Regions from separate parts of the Pantoea eucrina genome, predicted to be linked through region 3. Evidence: predicted binding sites of a transcription regulator. Region 3 holds the regulator's gene; each other region holds the start of a gene.
What was found. The regulator PhoB, encoded in region 3, activates phosphate uptake and scavenging genes when phosphate is short. The targets are predictions, from matches to a motif close to CTGTCATAAAACTGNCNNAT.
Positions count from the first base shown of each region.

Region 1: pstS (phosphate ABC transporter substrate-binding protein PstS) is a predicted target of PhoB. The motif match lies at 3,196-3,215, and genes of this name have one in related genera.
Region 2: pitA (inorganic phosphate transporter PitA) is a predicted target of PhoB. The motif match lies at 2,867-2,886, and genes of this name have one in related genera.

Region 1 covers NZ_CP083448.1:3,369,599-3,375,355, forward strand. The annotation lists gene glmU (bifunctional UDP-N-acetylglucosamine diphosphorylase/glucosamine-1-phosphate N-acetyltransferase GlmU) at 1-1,175, shown strand, start outside; gene glmS (glutamine--fructose-6-phosphate transaminase (isomerizing)) at 1,320-3,149, shown strand; gene pstS (phosphate ABC transporter substrate-binding protein PstS) at 3,322-4,365, shown strand; gene pstC (phosphate ABC transporter permease PstC) at 4,451-5,413, shown strand; gene pstA (phosphate ABC transporter permease PstA) at 5,410-5,757, shown strand, end outside.
Region 2 covers NZ_CP083448.1:3,151,788-3,157,544, reverse strand. The annotation lists gene uspA (universal stress protein UspA) at 1-387, opposite strand, end outside; gene uspB (universal stress protein UspB) at 804-1,139, shown strand; gene pitA (inorganic phosphate transporter PitA) at 1,217-2,716, opposite strand; gene LAC65_RS15025 (BaiN/RdsA family NAD(P)/FAD-dependent oxidoreductase) at 2,958-4,142, shown strand; gene LAC65_RS15020 (glycosyltransferase family 32 protein) at 4,146-5,090, opposite strand; gene LAC65_RS15015 (hypothetical protein) at 5,360-5,707, shown strand; gene LAC65_RS15010 (helix-turn-helix domain-containing protein) at 5,756-5,757, opposite strand, start outside.
Region 3 covers NZ_CP083448.1:789,909-795,665, reverse strand. The annotation lists gene LAC65_RS03635 (cobalamin-independent methionine synthase II family protein) at 314-1,420, opposite strand; gene LAC65_RS03630 (PstS family phosphate ABC transporter substrate-binding protein) at 1,590-2,513, opposite strand; gene phoR (phosphate regulon sensor histidine kinase PhoR) at 2,579-3,889, opposite strand; gene phoB (phosphate response regulator transcription factor PhoB) at 3,905-4,594, opposite strand; gene sbcD (exonuclease subunit SbcD) at 4,787-5,757, shown strand, end outside.

The DNA.
Region 1 (5,757 bases), 810 kb from region 3:
TGGCGCACAACGCCCTGAACTGGGTGCTGCAGGCGGAACAGCTCGGTACCGGGCACGCCATGCAGCAGGCGGCGCCCTTCTTTGCGGATGACGAAGATATTCTGATGCTGTATGGCGATGTCCCGCTTATCTCGCAGACAACGCTGCAGCAGCTGCGCGCGGCGAAACCTGAAGGCGGCATCGGGCTGCTGACCGTGGTGCTGGATAACCCCACCGGCTACGGCCGCATCGTGCGCGAAGATATGACCGTGACCGGCATTATTGAGCAGAAAGATGCGTCTCCTGAGCAGCTGGCTATTCAGGAGATCAATACCGGTATCCTGATAGCCAACGGCGGCGATCTCCGGCGCTGGCTGGCACAGCTCGACAACAATAACGCACAGGGTGAGTTCTATATCACCGATATCATCGCGATGGCGCATCAGGAAGGCCGCGTAATTAATACCGTTCATCCGGCGCGTATCAGTGAAACGGAAGGTGTAAATAATCGTCTGCAGCTGGCTACGCTGGAGCGCACTTTTCAGCAGGAGCAGGCGGAAAAACTGCTGCTGGCGGGCGTGATGCTGCGCGATCCGGCGCGTTTTGACCTGCGTGGTACGCTGGCGCACGGGCGCGACGTGGAAATTGATATCGGCGTCATCATTGAAGGTGATGTCACGCTGGGCAACCGGGTAAAAATTGGCGCCGGCTGCGTGATCAAAAACAGCGTTCTGGGCGATGACTGTGAGATCAGCCCTTATTCTGTCATCGAAGATGCGACGCTGGCCGCCGCCTGCACGGTCGGGCCGTTTGCCCGGCTGCGTCCTGGCAGCGAACTGGCTGAACAGGCGCACGTCGGCAACTTTGTGGAAATGAAAAAGGCCACGCTCGGCAAAGGCTCCAAAGCGGGCCATCTTTCCTACCTGGGTGATGCGGAAATAGGGGCGGGCGTTAACATCGGCGCCGGCACTATTACCTGCAACTATGATGGCGCTAACAAGTTTAAAACCATCATTGGCGATAACGTCTTTGTGGGATCGGATACGCAGCTGGTGGCACCGGTCACTGTTGCCACAGGCGCCACTATCGCTGCCGGTACTACGGTGATGAAAGATGTTACCGCCGCCGATCTGGTCTACAACCGCAAAGAACAGCAGCAGAAAGCGGGCTGGCAGCGCCCGGTGAAGAAAAAATAAATTTTAAGGGCCGGCAAAGATCGGCCCGTTTAGCAGTGCCATAACGATATCCCCACTCTCTACAAGGCTCGGGGAACCGGCGCAGCCGGAAATCAGGTCAGATGACAACGCAATGGCCGAAAGCCATGAAGTCAGGAAACGAATATGTGTGGAATTGTTGGAGCAGTAGCGCAGCGTGACATTGCAGAGATCCTGCTGGAAGGTCTGCGTCGTCTGGAGTATCGCGGTTATGACTCAGCCGGTCTGGCGGTCGTCGATCGTCAGGGGCACGTGACGCGTCTGCGTCGCGTTGGCAAAGTGGCTAATCTGGCGGAGGCCGCAGATCAGCAGCCGCTGATTGGCGGTACCGGTATTGCCCACACCCGCTGGGCCACGCACGGTGAACCTTCTGAGGCAAATGCGCATCCGCACGTCTCAGAGCAGATCATCGTGGTGCATAACGGCATTATCGAAAACCATGAGCCGCTGCGCGCGCAAATGATCGAACGTGGCTACCATTTTGCCTCCGAGACGGACACCGAAGTGGTGGCGCATCTGGTGCACTGGGAGCAGAAGCAGGGCGGCACGCTGCGTGAGGTTATTCTGCGCGTGATCCCTCAGCTGCGCGGTGCTTACGGCATGGTCATCATGGACAGCCGTGATCCGTCGGTGCTGGTGGCCGCGCGCTCCGGCAGCCCGCTGGTGATTGGCCGTGGCGTGGGCGAGAACTTTATCGCATCCGATCAGCTGGCGCTGCTGCCGGTTACCCGCCGCTTTATTTACCTGGAAGAGGGGGATATTGCCGAGGTTACCCGCCGTGAAGTCACTATCATCGATCGCGAAGGCCATCAGGTCCAGCGCGCGGAGATCGAATCAAACGCGCAGTATGACGCGGGCGATAAAGGTATCTATCGCCACTATATGCAGAAAGAGATCTACGAGCAGCCCAACGCTATCAAAAATACGCTGGCGGGCCGCTTCCACGACGGGATTGTCGATCTGCGCGAACTGGGTGAGCATGCAGAGTCGCTGCTGAGCAAAGTAGAGCATATCCAGATCATCGCCTGCGGCACCTCCTACAACTCCGGTATGGTATCGCGCTACTGGTTTGAATCACTGGCGAATATCCCGTGTGACGTTGAGATCGCCTCTGAATTCCGCTACCGCAAATCCGCAGTTCGCAAAAACAGCCTGCTGATCACCCTGTCGCAGTCGGGTGAAACCGCCGATACGCTGGCGGCGCTGCGCCTCTCCAAAGAGCTGGGTTATCTTGGCTCACTGGCTATCTGTAACGTCGCCGGCTCTTCGCTGGTGCGCGAATCCGATCTGGCGCTGATGACCAAAGCGGGCACGGAAATTGGCGTGGCTTCCACCAAAGCCTTTACCACGCAGCTGACGGTACTGCTGATGCTGGTGGCAAAACTGGGTCGTCTGCACGGCATGAAGCCGGAAACGGAGCATGAGATTGTGCACGCGCTGCAGGCGCTGCCAAGCCGTATTGAGCAGATGCTGGCGCAGGATAAGATCATCGAGAGCCTGGCAGAAGATTTCTCTGACAAGCATCATGCGCTGTTTCTTGGCCGCGGCGATCAGTACCCGATCGCCATGGAAGGCGCGCTTAAGCTCAAAGAGATCTCCTATATTCATGCCGAAGCCTACGCGGCCGGTGAGCTGAAGCACGGCCCGCTGGCGCTGATCGATGCCGATATGCCGGTGATCGTGGTCGCACCTAACAATGAGCTGCTGGAAAAGCTGAAATCCAACATTGAAGAGGTGCGCGCGCGCGGCGGCCTGCTCTATGTCTTCGCCGATGGCGATGCGGGTTTCAGCGACAGTGAAGGGATGAAAATCATTTCACTGCCGCATGTTGAGGAAGTGATTGCCCCTATCTTCTACACCGTGCCGCTGCAGATGCTCTCTTATCATGTGGCGCTGATCAAAGGCACCGACGTGGACCAGCCGCGTAACCTGGCAAAATCGGTTACCGTTGAGTAATCGCTAAGCCGGGCGGGCCTGCAACGGGCCCGCCCGGTTTTTATCCTCGTCATAAAACTGTCATATTTCGTACATTTCGCTGTCATCAAACTGTCCTATTTTCCCTCCAGCAGCAATCACTGACTCCAACTAAAACGGCGTTAAGCCTGATTTATACTCCCCCGGAGGGAACATGACACTGATGCGTAGCACCGTAGCCCGAATCCTCGCCGCCACTTTCGCCGTCAGCGCAGTTTCTGCGTTTGCCGCCACCGATCTGACCGGCGCTGGCGGGACCTTCCCGGCCCCGGTTTATGCCAAGTGGGCAGCAGAGTATCAGCAGGCCACCGGTAGCAAAATCAACTATCAGGGGATCGGCTCTTCGGGTGGCGTAAAGCAGATCATCGCAAAAACCGTGGATTTCGGTGCTTCTGATGCGCCGATGAAAGAGGAAGATCTGCAGAAAAATGGCCTGTTCCAGTTCCCGACCGTTATCGGTGGCGTGGTGCTGGCCGTTAACATTCCGGGTGTGAAGTCGGGCGAGCTGACGCTCGATGGCAAAACCGTAGGTGACATCTACCTCGGCACCATCAAAAAATGGAACGATCCGGCGATCGCTAAGCTGAACCCGAACCTGAAACTGCCTGACACCAATATCAACGTCGTGCGCCGCGCTGACGGCTCCGGTACCTCCTTTGTGTTTACCAGCTATCTGACCAAAGTGAACACGGACTGGGCAAGCAAAATAGGCAAAGGCAACACCGTTAACTGGCCAACAGGCCTTGGCGGTAAAGGCAACGATGGCGTGGCCGCTTTCGTGCAGCGTCTGCCGGGTTCAATTGGCTATGTCGAATACGCCTACGCGAAACAGAACAACCTGACCTACACCAAACTGCTGGATGCGGATGGCAAGCCGGTGGCCCCGAGTGAAAGCAGCTTTGCCAACGCCGCCAAAGGCGCTGACTGGAGCAGCTCGTTTGCTCAGGACCTGACGTTCCAGAAAGGTGACGACGCGTGGCCGATCGCCTCCACCACCTTTATCCTGATTTACAAAGATCAGGCTAATGCGGAGAAGGGCGCAGAAGTGCTGAAGTTCTTTGACTGGGCCTATAAAGGCGGCAGCAAAACCGCCACGGCGCTGGATTACGCAGCGCTGCCGGAGAGCGTAGTGACGCAGATCCGTGCGGCATGGAAAGCGAATATCAAAGACAGCAGCGGCAAAGCGCTCTGGCAGTAAGCCATTGTCAGGCTCGGCTACTGGCTGAGTATCCCGGGGGCGGCCGCCTGGTCGCCCTGCATATCCTCTGAGAACCGAGAATTTTATGGCTGCTACCAAGCCGGCATTCAAAGCACCGGGTAAGCAAGGCGACATGATTTTTGGCGCGCTGGTTAAACTCTCTGCGCTGATTGTCCTGCTGCTGCTGGGTGGCATTATTGTCTCCCTGATCGTCTCCTCCTGGCCCAGCATTCAGAAGTTTGGCTTCGCCTTTCTCTGGACCAAAACCTGGGATGCACCAAACGAAGAGTTTGGCGCACTGGTGCCGATTTACGGCACGCTGGTGACCTCACTGATCGCATTAATCATCGCGGTACCGGTAAGCTTCGGGATCGCACTGTTTCTGACCGAGCTGGCACCCGGCTGGCTGCGTCGTCCGCTGGGCACCGCCATTGAACTGCTGGCGGCCATCCCGAGCATTGTTTATGGCATGTGGGGCCTGTTTATCTTCGCGCCGCTGTTTGCCGAATATTTTCAGACGCCGGTTGGCAACGTCCTCGCTAACATTCCCATCGTCGGCACGCTGTTCTCCGGCCCGGCGTTTGGTATCGGTATCCTGGCCGCAGGCGTCATCCTGGCGATTATGATCATTCCTTATATCGCCTCGGTAATGCGCGACGTCTTTGAACAGACGCCGGTGATGATGAAAGAGTCCGCGTATGGCATCGGCTGCACAACCTGGGAAGTGATCTGGCGTATCGTGCTGCCGTTTACCAAAAACGGCGTCATCGGTGGCGTGATGCTGGGACTGGGGCGGGCGCTGGGAGAGACCATGGCGGTGACCTTTATTATCGGTAACACCTACCAGCTCGACAGCGCTTCGCTGTTTATGCCTGGCAACAGTATCACCTCAGCGCTGGCTAACGAGTTTGCTGAAGCGGAATCGGGCGTGCATGTCGCTGCGCTGATGGAGCTGGGTCTGATCCTGTTTGTGATCACCTTTATCGTCCTGGCGATCTCGAAGCTGATGATCCTGCGGCTGGCAAAAAGTGAAGGGGCCCGTTCATGACCGCAATTGAAATGCAGAGCCGTACTGAGCTGGAAGCCTCGCGCCGCAAAATGCAGGCGTGGCGCAGTACAAAAAATAAAATCGCCCTGACGCTGTCGCTGCTGACCATGGCGTTTGGCCTCTTCTGGCTGATCTGGATCCTGTTCACCACGGTGACTAAAGGCATCGACGGGCTGAGCTGGTCGCTGTTTACCGAATCAACGCCGCCGCCCAACACCGCCGGCGGCGGGCTGGCAAATGCGCTGGCGGGCAGCGGCCTGCTGATTTTCTGGTCCACCTTTTTCGGTACGCCGCTGGGCATTATGGCCGGGATCTGGCTGGCGGAGTATGGCCGTAAGAACTGG
Region 2 (5,757 bases), 1.0 Mb from region 3:
GGTATTGATCAGCTGACGCGCGGATGACATCAGCTTGCTCCAGAAATCCTGGTGATGTCCGCAGACCACCAGATCCACATCATATTTCCGGATAGCATCCACCAGCACCTGGCCCAGATCGCCGCTGCCGCTCAGCGTTTCGCCAACCGGATAGCCTGCGCTGACGGAGAGGGCTTTCAGGGCGCTGTGCGTCTCCTCTGAAATGCGCTTCTGCATATCGCCGAGATTTACGTCAATCAGGCCGGTATAGAGATCGGAATAGTTAACGTCAACGTGGATCAGCGAGATTTTGGCATCATAAGGACGCGCCAGCGATACCGCTTTATCCACCAGCAGCTGGCTTTCCGGAGAGAGATCGACTGCAATCAGGATATGTTTATAGGCCATGATAAAACTCCTTTCTCAATATTCTGGGGGGCTACCCTCCCGCAAACCACGGCGGGCGTTTTCCTTAGCGCGAAGCGGCGATGATGCGCCGGTGACTCAATGAAACTGCAGGATCTGTTGTTATCTGCTGAGTATAGCCAGTGTCACCGGCAAATGCTGCACCGCTGCGCCTGAGCGTGATAACGATCCACTGAGCAGGGGGTTATGCATATATTGACGAAGCGCGTCGCTGGAAAAAGTTTGAGCAGATATTCTACACTGAAATTGCGTGCCACTTTTCTCTGGTGGCGAGGCGCAGATCTGTAAAACAACAACGCCAATCTGCTTATCGATGGCTGGCTTATTTTCCACAGGGCGTCTGCAGCACTTCCCCGCTGCATATCACGTCATTGCGGTACCAGCCAGAAGGGGGAAATATGATCAGCACTATCGCGCTTTTTTGGGCTCTTTGTGTGGTTTGTCTGGTAAATATGGCGCGCTACTTCTCTTCCCTGCGTGCGCTGCTCTACGTATTGCGCGGCTGCGATCCGCTGTTGTACCAATATGTTGATGGTGCCGGCTTTTTTACGTCTCACGGCCAGCCGGGTAAACAGGTGCGGCTGGTGCGCTATATCTGGTTAAAGCGCTATCTTGACCATCATGACGATGAGTTTATCCGCCGCTGTGAACGGGTGCGCAGTCAGTTTGTACTGACCAGCGGACTCTGTTTTCTGGTCGTGGTGAGCCTGGTGGCGATGGCGATCTGGCAGTAAAGCGACACCGTTATTCCGCGCGCAGGCAATAAAAAAGGGCGACACTGCTGTCGCCCTTTTGCCGGAATAGTGCGGTATCAAATCAGATGCAGCGCAATCCAGTAGAGTCCGCCCGAGAGCAAAATACAGACCGGCAGCGTGAAGATCCACGCCATGGCGATATTTTTGATGGTGCGACTCTGCAGTCCGCCGCCGTCAACCAGCATGGTGCCGGCCACAGAGGAGGAGAGGATATGTGTGGTTGAAACCGGCATACCGGTATAGCTTGCCACGCCAATCGATACGGCGGCAGTCACCTGCGCCGACATACCCTGCGCATAGGTCATGCCTTTCTTACCGATTTTTTCACCGATGGTGGTCGCCACACGACGCCAGCCAATCATGGTGCCGATACCCAGCGCCAGCGCCACGGCCACGATAATCCAGACCGGGGCATACTCGATGGTGCCAAGCAGATCGCCCTTCAGCTTGCTGAGGAAGCGCTTATCATCCGCGCCGGTTTCCGGCAGCTTGGCCGCCTTATCCGCCGTGTCAGAGATGCACAGCAGCAGACGACGCATCTGGCTGCGCTGATCGACAGAGAGCTGATCGTAGCTCTGCAGATTGTTCAGCAGGCCCTGGGCCCGGCCGATAGCCTGCAGCGCACGGGCGCTGTCACAGTGGAACTCCTGCGGACCGCTCGGCACTTCTTCCGGCGTCGGCAGCGCAGGCGGTGCCATCTGCACAATATGCGTCAGCGAATCGCCGTGCTGGCGGTAATACTGCTCCAGATGATTAACCGCATCGCGCGTGCGGGTGATGTCATAACCGGACGCGTTCATATTCACGACAAAACCTGCCGGAGCTACGCCAATCAGCACCAGCATGATCAGACCAATGCCTTTCTGTCCGTCGTTAGCGCCGTGTGAATAGCTGACACCGATGGCCGAAACAATCAGCGCGATGCGCGTCCAGAACGGCGGCTTTTTCTTGCCATCGATCTTTTCACGGTCAGCGGGGGTCATATGAATACGCGCGCGTTTTTTCGTACTGCTCCAGTAGCGGCGCAGCAGGAAAATCAGGCCGCCGGCGATGATCAATCCAATAATCGGTGACAGGATCAGCGACAGGAAGATATTGATCACTTTTGGCAGATTGAGCGCATCCACTACAGAGGTGCCGGTCATCAGCGCATTGGTGAGACCAATACCGATAATGGCGCCAATCAGCGTATGGGAGCTGGAGGCCGGCAGGCCCAGATACCAGGTGCCGAGGTTCCAGATAATGGCAGCCAGCAGCATGGAAAAGACCATGGCGAGGCCGTGCGCCGAACCGACATTCAGGAGCAGGTCGGTAGGAAGCATATGTACGATGGCGTAGGCCACGCTCAGACCGCCGAGCAGCACGCCAAAAAAGTTAAACACACCTGCCATCACCACTGCCAGCTGCGCCCGCATCGCACGGGTGTAGATGACGGTAGCAACCGCGTTGGCTGTGTCATGGAAGCCGTTGATTGCCTCATAAAACAATACAAACAGCAGGGCAAGAACCAATAACAGGCCGGTACTCAGGTCAAGACCAGCAAACAGATGTAGCATAAACGTTACGCCATTTTGGAGGACATGAACGCGGCGCATTATCTGCGACAACGCACTGTATGGGAAAGAGAAATATAGCCTTTTTTTGTCTTAAATTGGTAACTCAGAGGACAAAACAAGGTAAAAGAGCCGAAAAATGAAACAGTTACATTATGACATATTTACGGCATTTTTTTGAAGGTGGCGCAAAAAGCCGCAGATCACTACAATCAGCGCCTTTCGTAATCAGGTGGACATCGCAGTGGAAAAGTTTGACGTTATCGTAATAGGGGCAGGTGCTGCCGGGATGTTCTGTGCAGCGCAGGCGGGACAGCGCGGGCGCCGCGTACTGCTGCTGGATAACGGCAAAAAAGCGGGCCGTAAGATTCTGATGTCAGGCGGCGGCCGCTGCAACTTTACCAATCTGTATACCGAGCCGGCGGCCTACCTGTCGCACAACCCGCACTTCTGCAAATCTGCGCTGGCGCGTTATACCCAGTGGGATTTTATCGATCTGGTCAACCGGTACGGTATCGCGTGGCATGAAAAAACGCTGGGTCAGCTGTTCTGTGATGACTCCGCGCAGCAGATTGTCGATATGCTGCTGAAAGAGTGCGAGGCGGGTGCGGTGACGCTGCGGCTGCGCAGCGAAGTGCTGAGCACGGAGCGTGACGGCGGGGGATTCCGGCTGCAGCTTAATGGCGCAGAAGTATGGGCAGAGAAGCTGGTGATCGCCAGCGGCGGGCTGTCGATGCCGGGGCTGGGTGCGTCGCCGTTTGGTTACAAAGTGGCGGAGCAGTTTGGTCTGCGCGTCTACCCGACCCGCGCCGGACTGGTGCCGTTTACGCTGCATAAGCCGCTGCTGGAGCAGCTCAGCACCCTGTCGGGCGTCGCGCTGCCGGCCACCATCGAAGCGCAGAATGGCACGCTGTTTAAGGAAGCGATGCTGTTTACCCATCGCGGTCTCTCGGGTCCGGCAGTGCTGCAGATTTCCAGCTACTGGCAGCCAGGCGAGTTTATCAGCGTCAACCTGCTGCCTGCGCTGGCGCTGACCGACTACCTTGATGAGCAGCGCAGTGCGCATCCTAATCTCAGCCTGAAAAACAGCCTGGCGAAAATCCTGCCGAAGCGACTGGTGGAAGTTCTGCAGGCGATGAATTCGATTCCGGATGCCACCCTGAAGCAGCTCAACAGCAAACAGCAGGCTGAACTGGCGCAGTTACTGCACCAGTGGCGGGTACAGCCAAACGGCACCGAAGGTTATCGCACCGCAGAGGTCACGCTGGGAGGCGTCGATACCACCCAGCTCTCTTCAAAAACCATGGAGGCGCGCGATGTGCCGGGCCTCTATTTCATTGGTGAAGTTGCGGACGTGACCGGCTGGCTGGGGGGCTACAATTTCCAGTGGGCGTGGAGTTCCGCCTGGGCCTGCGCCCAGGCGCTCTGAGCATTACCGGCGGCTCAGCAGCAGCTGTCCCAGCAGGCTGTCGCGGTTGACCACGCCATATTTCAGGTTGGTGGCGAGATATTTGCGATCGAAGCCGGTGAGTTTGGTTAACGGCGGCAGCACCTCAGGCAGACGATCGACCATCAGCATGCGGCTCAGCCGGACCGGACGCCACTCGCTCAGGCTTTGATAAAGCAGCGCGCTGGCTTCGCACTTGCGCAGATAAAGATTGTAATGATTGCTTTCGCGCAGCGCCTGCTGCTGCGCCAGATAGACTACCAGATAGTCGGGTGGCGTAATCCCCTGCACCAGGGTGTCATAGTCAGGCTGCGCCAGCAGCTGCCGGAAGAAAGCCTCCGCCCCCAGCGTCACAATCGGGCGGAAATAGTGCAGCCAGCGGCCAATAAAGGCATTGTTCGCCGGAGCCGCAAGAAACCACGACTCAATCACCGGATAAGCCATATCGTGCGTTGAACCGGCACGATAAAACGCAATCAGGTCGTAACGCGAGTCGGCGTTAACGGCCAGCAGCGTATCCAGCGTACGGTTGAGGATAATGGTGGCATCCATCCAGATGCCGCCATAGCGGTAAAGCAGCTCCAGGCGGATAACATCGCTTTTGTGCGACGGACGCATATCGGGATGCGTAAACTGCAGGTCCGGCAGATAGTGGGCGAGATTGCGATTGTTAATCACCGTCATCTGGTAACCCGGGTTTTCCCGGACAATTTTATCCACAAAAATCTGCACTTCAGCGGGCAGCGTTTCGCTCTCCCAGTACATCCAGATCTGCTGCGGGATCGGCGTGCCGGTGGCGGGCTGGCTGCACATATCGATATCCTGCTCATCGCGCGGATTATAGCTTGCCAGCTGTTTACGCCGCGTCAGCATCTTCTCTGCCCGCAGACCCAGCGAGACCAGATGGGTTTTAACGTTATTTTTGTTCATGCTTTTTCCTGTCGCAGGCCGTCAGCTATCGCAGTTTTTATGCAGGCAAAAAAACTGGCCCTGTGGCAACGTCCTGAATGCACCCTGAGCGGCGCGAAATGAAGTTTTAAAATTAACAAAGGGCGGGAAGTTGCTCAATCAATAAACCGTAAAACAACAACTTTAAGAGAATCCGCAGAAACCGGCGCGGATGGCTCACGCGTGCGGGTAGCCGGACTGCTAATCTGCTATTATCGCCAGGTTTTTTACTCCGCCGATCCTGTGACACTATGTTAAAAATGAAATTTCTGCTGCCGGTGCTGATTTTGCTGAGCGCAGCCGTATGGTGGCTGATGCCACATTATGATGATGAAGATAAAGCTTATTATATTGCTGTATTCTGTACGCTGACCCACGACGGGCGCGATAACAGCCCGCAGGCGATGCAACAGATTATTGAAGGCGGTAACTCCGATTACGCGCTGCAGAAAATCCGCTTCCAGCCTGGCCTGGCAACCCATCTACAGCAGGTGTGGCAGGATCTGGCCTTGCCGCAGCAGCAGCAGGCGCGTCAGGAGGCGCTGCGCTGCCGGCAGATCATGTCAGCCGTGATGCTGCCGGGTAAGCCAGTGGCATAAAAGCGATTGCGCTTCTCTGCGGCCGGCGCGAAGCGTATTGCCGGCCGATC
Region 3 (5,757 bases):
TACCCAGTGCGAAATGCGGGCCGAATCGAGACAGCGCAGGTGATTTAATCTGCTTTTCTTCTGTTCACAGAGGGATGAATCGACAACGGCGCAAATTAAAACGTTTATAGCGGAGAAAGACAATACAGGATCGGAAAACCAGAAGGATATCGCGCATAAGCGTACGCAGGCAGTGAATATGGGCGAAATAGCCGCTAAACACCCCAGATGATTTGTTTAAAATTCAGACAAAGCGAAAGTTGTTCTTGCATAAGTGCGGTTCAGGATGCACAAAAGGCGCGATTTACGCGCCTGTCTGCACAACTTTACACTCTCACCACACCTGTTTAGCGATATCCACCACCAGACGGATCTTCTGCCACTGCTCCGCTTCGCTCAGGCTATTACCCTCTTCGGTGGAAGCAAAGCCGCACTGCGGGCTGAGGCAGATCTGATCGAGGCTGACGTACTGCGCCGCTTCCTGCAGCCGCGCTTTAACCTGTTCAGGATCTTCCAGCGCGCCGGTTTTGGTCGTGATAAGGCCGAGTACCGCTTTCTGATGACCTGGCTTAATAAAGCGCAGCGGCTCAAATCCGCCGGAGCGTTCGTTGTCATACTCCAGGAAAAAGGCGTCGATATTCACGCCGCCAAACAGGATCTCCGCTACCGGCTCATAGCCGCCTTCTGATATCCAGGTCGAGCGAAAGTTACCGCGGCACACGTGCAGCCCGACGGTGAGATCGGCCGGTTTATCTGCCAGCGCCGCGTTCAGCACCTGGGCATAAGTGCGGGCCAGCGCCTGCGGATCGTCGCCGCGTGCGCGGATCTGCTCCTGCTGCTCCCCGGAGCAGAGATAGGCCCAGACGGTATCGTCCAGCTGCAGATAGCGGCAGCCGGCAGCATAAAACGCGGCAATGGCGTCTTTATAGGTCTGCGCCAGATCGGCAAAGTAGGCATCCAGATCGGGGTAAACCGTGGCGTCGATAACCTTGCGGCCGCCGCGGAAATGCAGCACGCTCGGGCTGGGAATCGTCATTTTAGCGACCGCGTCGCCGGCGATACTCTGCAGAAAGCGGAAGTGTTCCAGCATCGGATGCGCCGGATTAAACGAGACTTTACCGGTGACTTTTACACCGTGCGCTTTGGTCTGTACGCCGTTGAACTGGATCCCCTGCTCCGCTTCGAACAGCTCTACGCCATTCAGATCGCCAAAGAAATCGAAGTGCCACCACGCGCGACGGAACTCGCCGTCAGTGACAACCTGCAGGCCATTGGCACGCTGCTGCGCGACAACATCGCGAATAGCCTGGTCTTCCACTTCGCGCAGCTGCTCAGCGCTAATCTCACCACGGGCGTGCTGTTCGCGCGCCTGTTTGATCGCAGCGGGACGCAGAAAACTGCCGACGGTATCGGCGCGGAACGGGGCGTGCTGAGCGGGCATAGATTCTCCTTGCAGACCGGTAGTTGCGGTCAGGTATAATTTCTTCTGGTTATTTCAGCCATCTGGATGGCTATATGTCCAAAGAGTGCCACGCTTCCGCGCGCGGGGCAACGGAAGAATTTTCAGCAGACATGAAGAAAATTCATTTTCCTGAGCACGCGCTTGCTGCTTATTCAATGGCCGCCCGCGCAGCGGAGATTTGCGCATCGGAGAGAGGTAAATAGCCCGCTTCCGCCACCCGCCGCTGTCCCTGCGACGACAGTACCTGATGCAGAAATGCCGCCACCAGCGGCGGCAGCGGCTTGCCCGGTGGTTTGTTCACGTAAATATAGAGCGGCCGGAACCAGGGATAGCGGCCGCTGCGGATGGTATCGGCATCGGGCATGATGCTTTCGCCGGTCCGGGTGACAATCGGCACGATCTTCACACCGCTGAGATGAAAGCCAAAGCTGGCGTAGCCGATACTCTCTGGCGTGGTCGCAACCGCCTGCACCACGGCAGCCGAACCGGGAAACTCCGCCACGTCAGCGCGAAAATCGCCGCGGCAAAGCGCCTGCTGCTTGAAGAACCCCCAAGTGCCGGAGGCAGAGTTGCGGCCAAAGCGCTGGATGCGCCGCTGCGCCCACTTATCATCTATTACGCCCGTATCGCCCCAGCGCTGCGGAACCTGCGTGCCGCCGCACAGCCGGGTAACAGAATAGAGCGCATCAAGCTGCGGCTGGCTGATACGCTGCAGCGGATTAGCCTGGTTCACCACCACGACCAGCGCATCCATGGCGACCGGTACGGCGAGCGGCGGATAGCCGTAGCGGGCAATAAACAGCTGTCGCTCATCGTTCTGCATCGGCCGGCTCATCGCGCCCAACTGTGCGGCTCCCGCTGCCAGCGCCGTTGGCGCGGTCGAAGAGCCCGCCGCCTGTACCTGAACGTTGACGCCGGGCGCCTGCAGGCTGAAATCTTCCCCCCACAGCGTCATCAGATAGCCCAGCGTATCTGAGCCGGCGCTGCTGAGGTTGCCGGTCAGCATCGCTTTTTGCGCCTGCGCCAGCACAGAGAAGAGCAGCAGAAGTGTGAACAGCAGAGATTTCAGCATGGAGCCGCCGTCAGAGAGAAGAAGAGCGCTATTGTGGCAAGCCTGCGAAAACGGCGCAATGCAGATTACCCCGCCCGCTCCTGCGCGGCCTCTTCCACAATCAGACGCGACGGCAGCAGAAAGCGAAAGCAGGTCTCCTGATGCGGCCAGCTGCTGATCTCCAGCCGCGCACCGTGATGGCTCAGCGCATGCTTGACGATCGCCAGCCCCAGTCCGCTGCCCCCGGTGGCGCGCGACCGCGCTTTATCAACGCGGTAAAAGCGCTCCGTCAGGCGCGGCAGATGCTCTTCGCTGATGCCGGGACCGTTATCGCAGACTTTAAACTCCGCTCCCTGCCGCGTGCGCAGCCAGCTGATATGAATATGCGTGCCTTCCGGCGTGTGGTTAACCGCGTTATAGACCAGGTTCGAGATAGCGCTGCGCAACTGCTCGTCGTTACCCAGTACGCGCAGATGAGGATCGGTATGGAAGTGAACAACATGGCGCCCCTGGCTCAGCGTTTCCGCTTCGCGCTGCAGCAGATGCAGCATGGCCGGTACATCGACCCGCTCTTTGAGATCGAGCGCCGGGGCCGCCTCGATGCGCGACAGCGTCAGCAGCTGCCTGACCAGGCTGTCCATGCGCCGGGTCTGCTCCTGCATCGTGCCCAGCGCTTTGCTGCGCGTGCGCGCATTCATCGCCTCATCGTCCATCATCTCCAGATAGCCCTGCAGCACCGTGAGCGGCGTACGCAATTCATGACTGACGTTGGCAAAAAAGTTGCGGCGGGCACCCTCCAGCTGATGCATCTGGGTCACATCGCGCGCCACCATCAGCCACTGCCCCTCGCTGTAAGGCATCACGCGGAACTCCATGTGCCGCTGATTATTCAGCACCACCGTCAGCGGCCGGGCAAAGTCGCGCTGGCGGATATAGCGGGAGAATTCAGGATAGCGCAGCAGGTTGAGAATATTCTGGCCGTTATCCTCCGGCCAGCGCAGCCCCAGATGCTGCTGAGCGAGGCCGTTGCACCAGAAAATGGTGCCCTCTTCGGTGGTGAGCACCACGGCATCCGGCAGCGACTCCGCGCCGCTGCGAAAACGCCTGATCAGGTTTCCCAGCTCGCGGCGGCGACGGCGGTTACGCAACTGCATCTGGTAGAGGCCATAAAACAGCGGTTCCCAGCTGCCGCGCCCGGTGGGCGGCGTCATTGAGCGGTCGACCCACAGCCAGTGGGAGAGCCGCATCAGATTAGTAAAGTGCCAGGCCAGAACGCCTGAGACGGCTGCCAGCAGCCACCACGGCAGATAACCAAACAGCAGGCCGAACAGCAGCGCAGGCAGACAGGCCAGCGCCAGCTCGGTCAGTAATCGCTTCCAGGAGAGGCGTTCCAGCACGGTAGCAGGCTCCGTTTAGTAGCGGGCAGAGAAACGATACCCTGTTCCGCGTACGGTTTGCACCATACGATCGTGGCCGGAGATTTCCAGTGCTTTACGCAGGCGACGAATATGCACATCTACGGTGCGATCTTCGACATAGACGTTGGTGCCCCAGACGTGGTTCAGCAGCTGTTCGCGGCTGTAGACCCGCTCCGGATGCGTCATAAAGAAATGCAGCAGCTTATATTCGGTTGGCCCCATCTCCAGCGGCGTGGTCTCCGACATCACGCGGTGTGAGGAGGGATCGAGACTCAGCCCCTGCATCTCAATCACCTCTTCGACCGCCATCGGGGAGATGCGCCGCATGACGGCTTTGATACGCGCCATCAGCTCTTTCGGTGAGAACGGCTTGGTGATGTAATCATCTGCGCCCACTTCCAGTCCGCGCACGCGATCCTCTTCCTCACCGCGCGCGGTCAGCATCATGACCGGGATATCGCGCGTCATGGCTTCGCGCTTCAGATGCTTAATAAACTGGATGCCGCTGCCGCCGGGCAACATCCAGTCCAGCAGGATCAGATCGGGCCAGGGTTCAATCAGCCGGCTAATCGCGCTGTCATAATCTTCCGCTTCAATAGGCTGATAGTCGTTCTGTTCCAGCACAAAACATAACATTTCCCGGATGGGCGCTTCATCTTCCACAACCAAAATGCGCTTGGCCATTATTGCTCCTGCGAGTGTGACGGGATGTCACTAGGATATGCGGCGTCATTATGCGTCAGTTTTATGACACTTTTATGAAAAACCCGGCCGGTAAGCAAGAGATAAAAACCACCCTCGCACCGGCAAAAACGTCTTTTTTCCTTTGTGCCCGAAGCCGTTATACTGGCCGCCAGCTTTCAGGCAGGACACCCCATGCGCATTATTCATACCGCAGACTGGCACCTCGGTCAGTTTTTTTACAGCAAGAGTCGCGCCGCCGAACACCAGGCTTTTCTTGACTGGCTGCTCCGGCAAATTGCTGAGCATCAGGTTGATGCACTGATCGTGGCAGGCGATCTGTTTGATACCGGTTCGCCCCCCAGTTACGCCCGTGAAATGTTTAACCGGTTTGTGGTCGCGCTGCAGCCCAGCGGCTGTCAGCTGGTTGTGCTGGCGGGCAATCACGATTCAGTCGCCACGCTGAATGAGTCGCGCGAACTGCTGGCCTGCCTTAACACCCGGGTGATCACCAGCGCTACCCCCGGCAGTGAACAGCAGGTGCTGACGCTGACGCAGCGCGACGGATCGCCGGGCGCGCTGCTGTGCGCCATCCCCTATCTGCGCCCGCGCGATATTCTGCGCAGTCGGGCCGGTCAGTCCGGTCGCGACAAGCAGTTATCGCTGCTGCAGGCGATCGAGCAGCATTACCAGCACTGCTATAGCGCCGCCGTGGCAGAAAGAGAACGGCTGGATGAGCCGCTGCCAATCGTCGCCACCGGCCACCTCACTACCGTGGGCGTGACCAAAAGCGACGCGGTACGCGATATCTATATCGGCACGCTGGATGCGTTTCCGGCGCAGGCGTTTCCGCCCGCAGACTACATTGCACTCGGCCATATTCACCGTGCGCAGCGGATTGCCGGCACGGAACATATTCGCTACAGCGGCTCACCGATCCCGCTCAGTTTTGATGAGAGCGGACGTGATAAAAGCGTCTGGCTACTCGATTTTGGCCGCACGCTGGAGAGCGTAACCGCGCTGACCATACCCGCCTTTCAGCCGATGCAGATGCTAAAAGGTTCGATGGCAGAGATTGAGGCGCAGCTGGCACAGTTTGCCCGCTATGAGGGATCGCTGCCGGTATGGCTGGATATCGAGATCACCACGCAGGAGTACCTCACCGA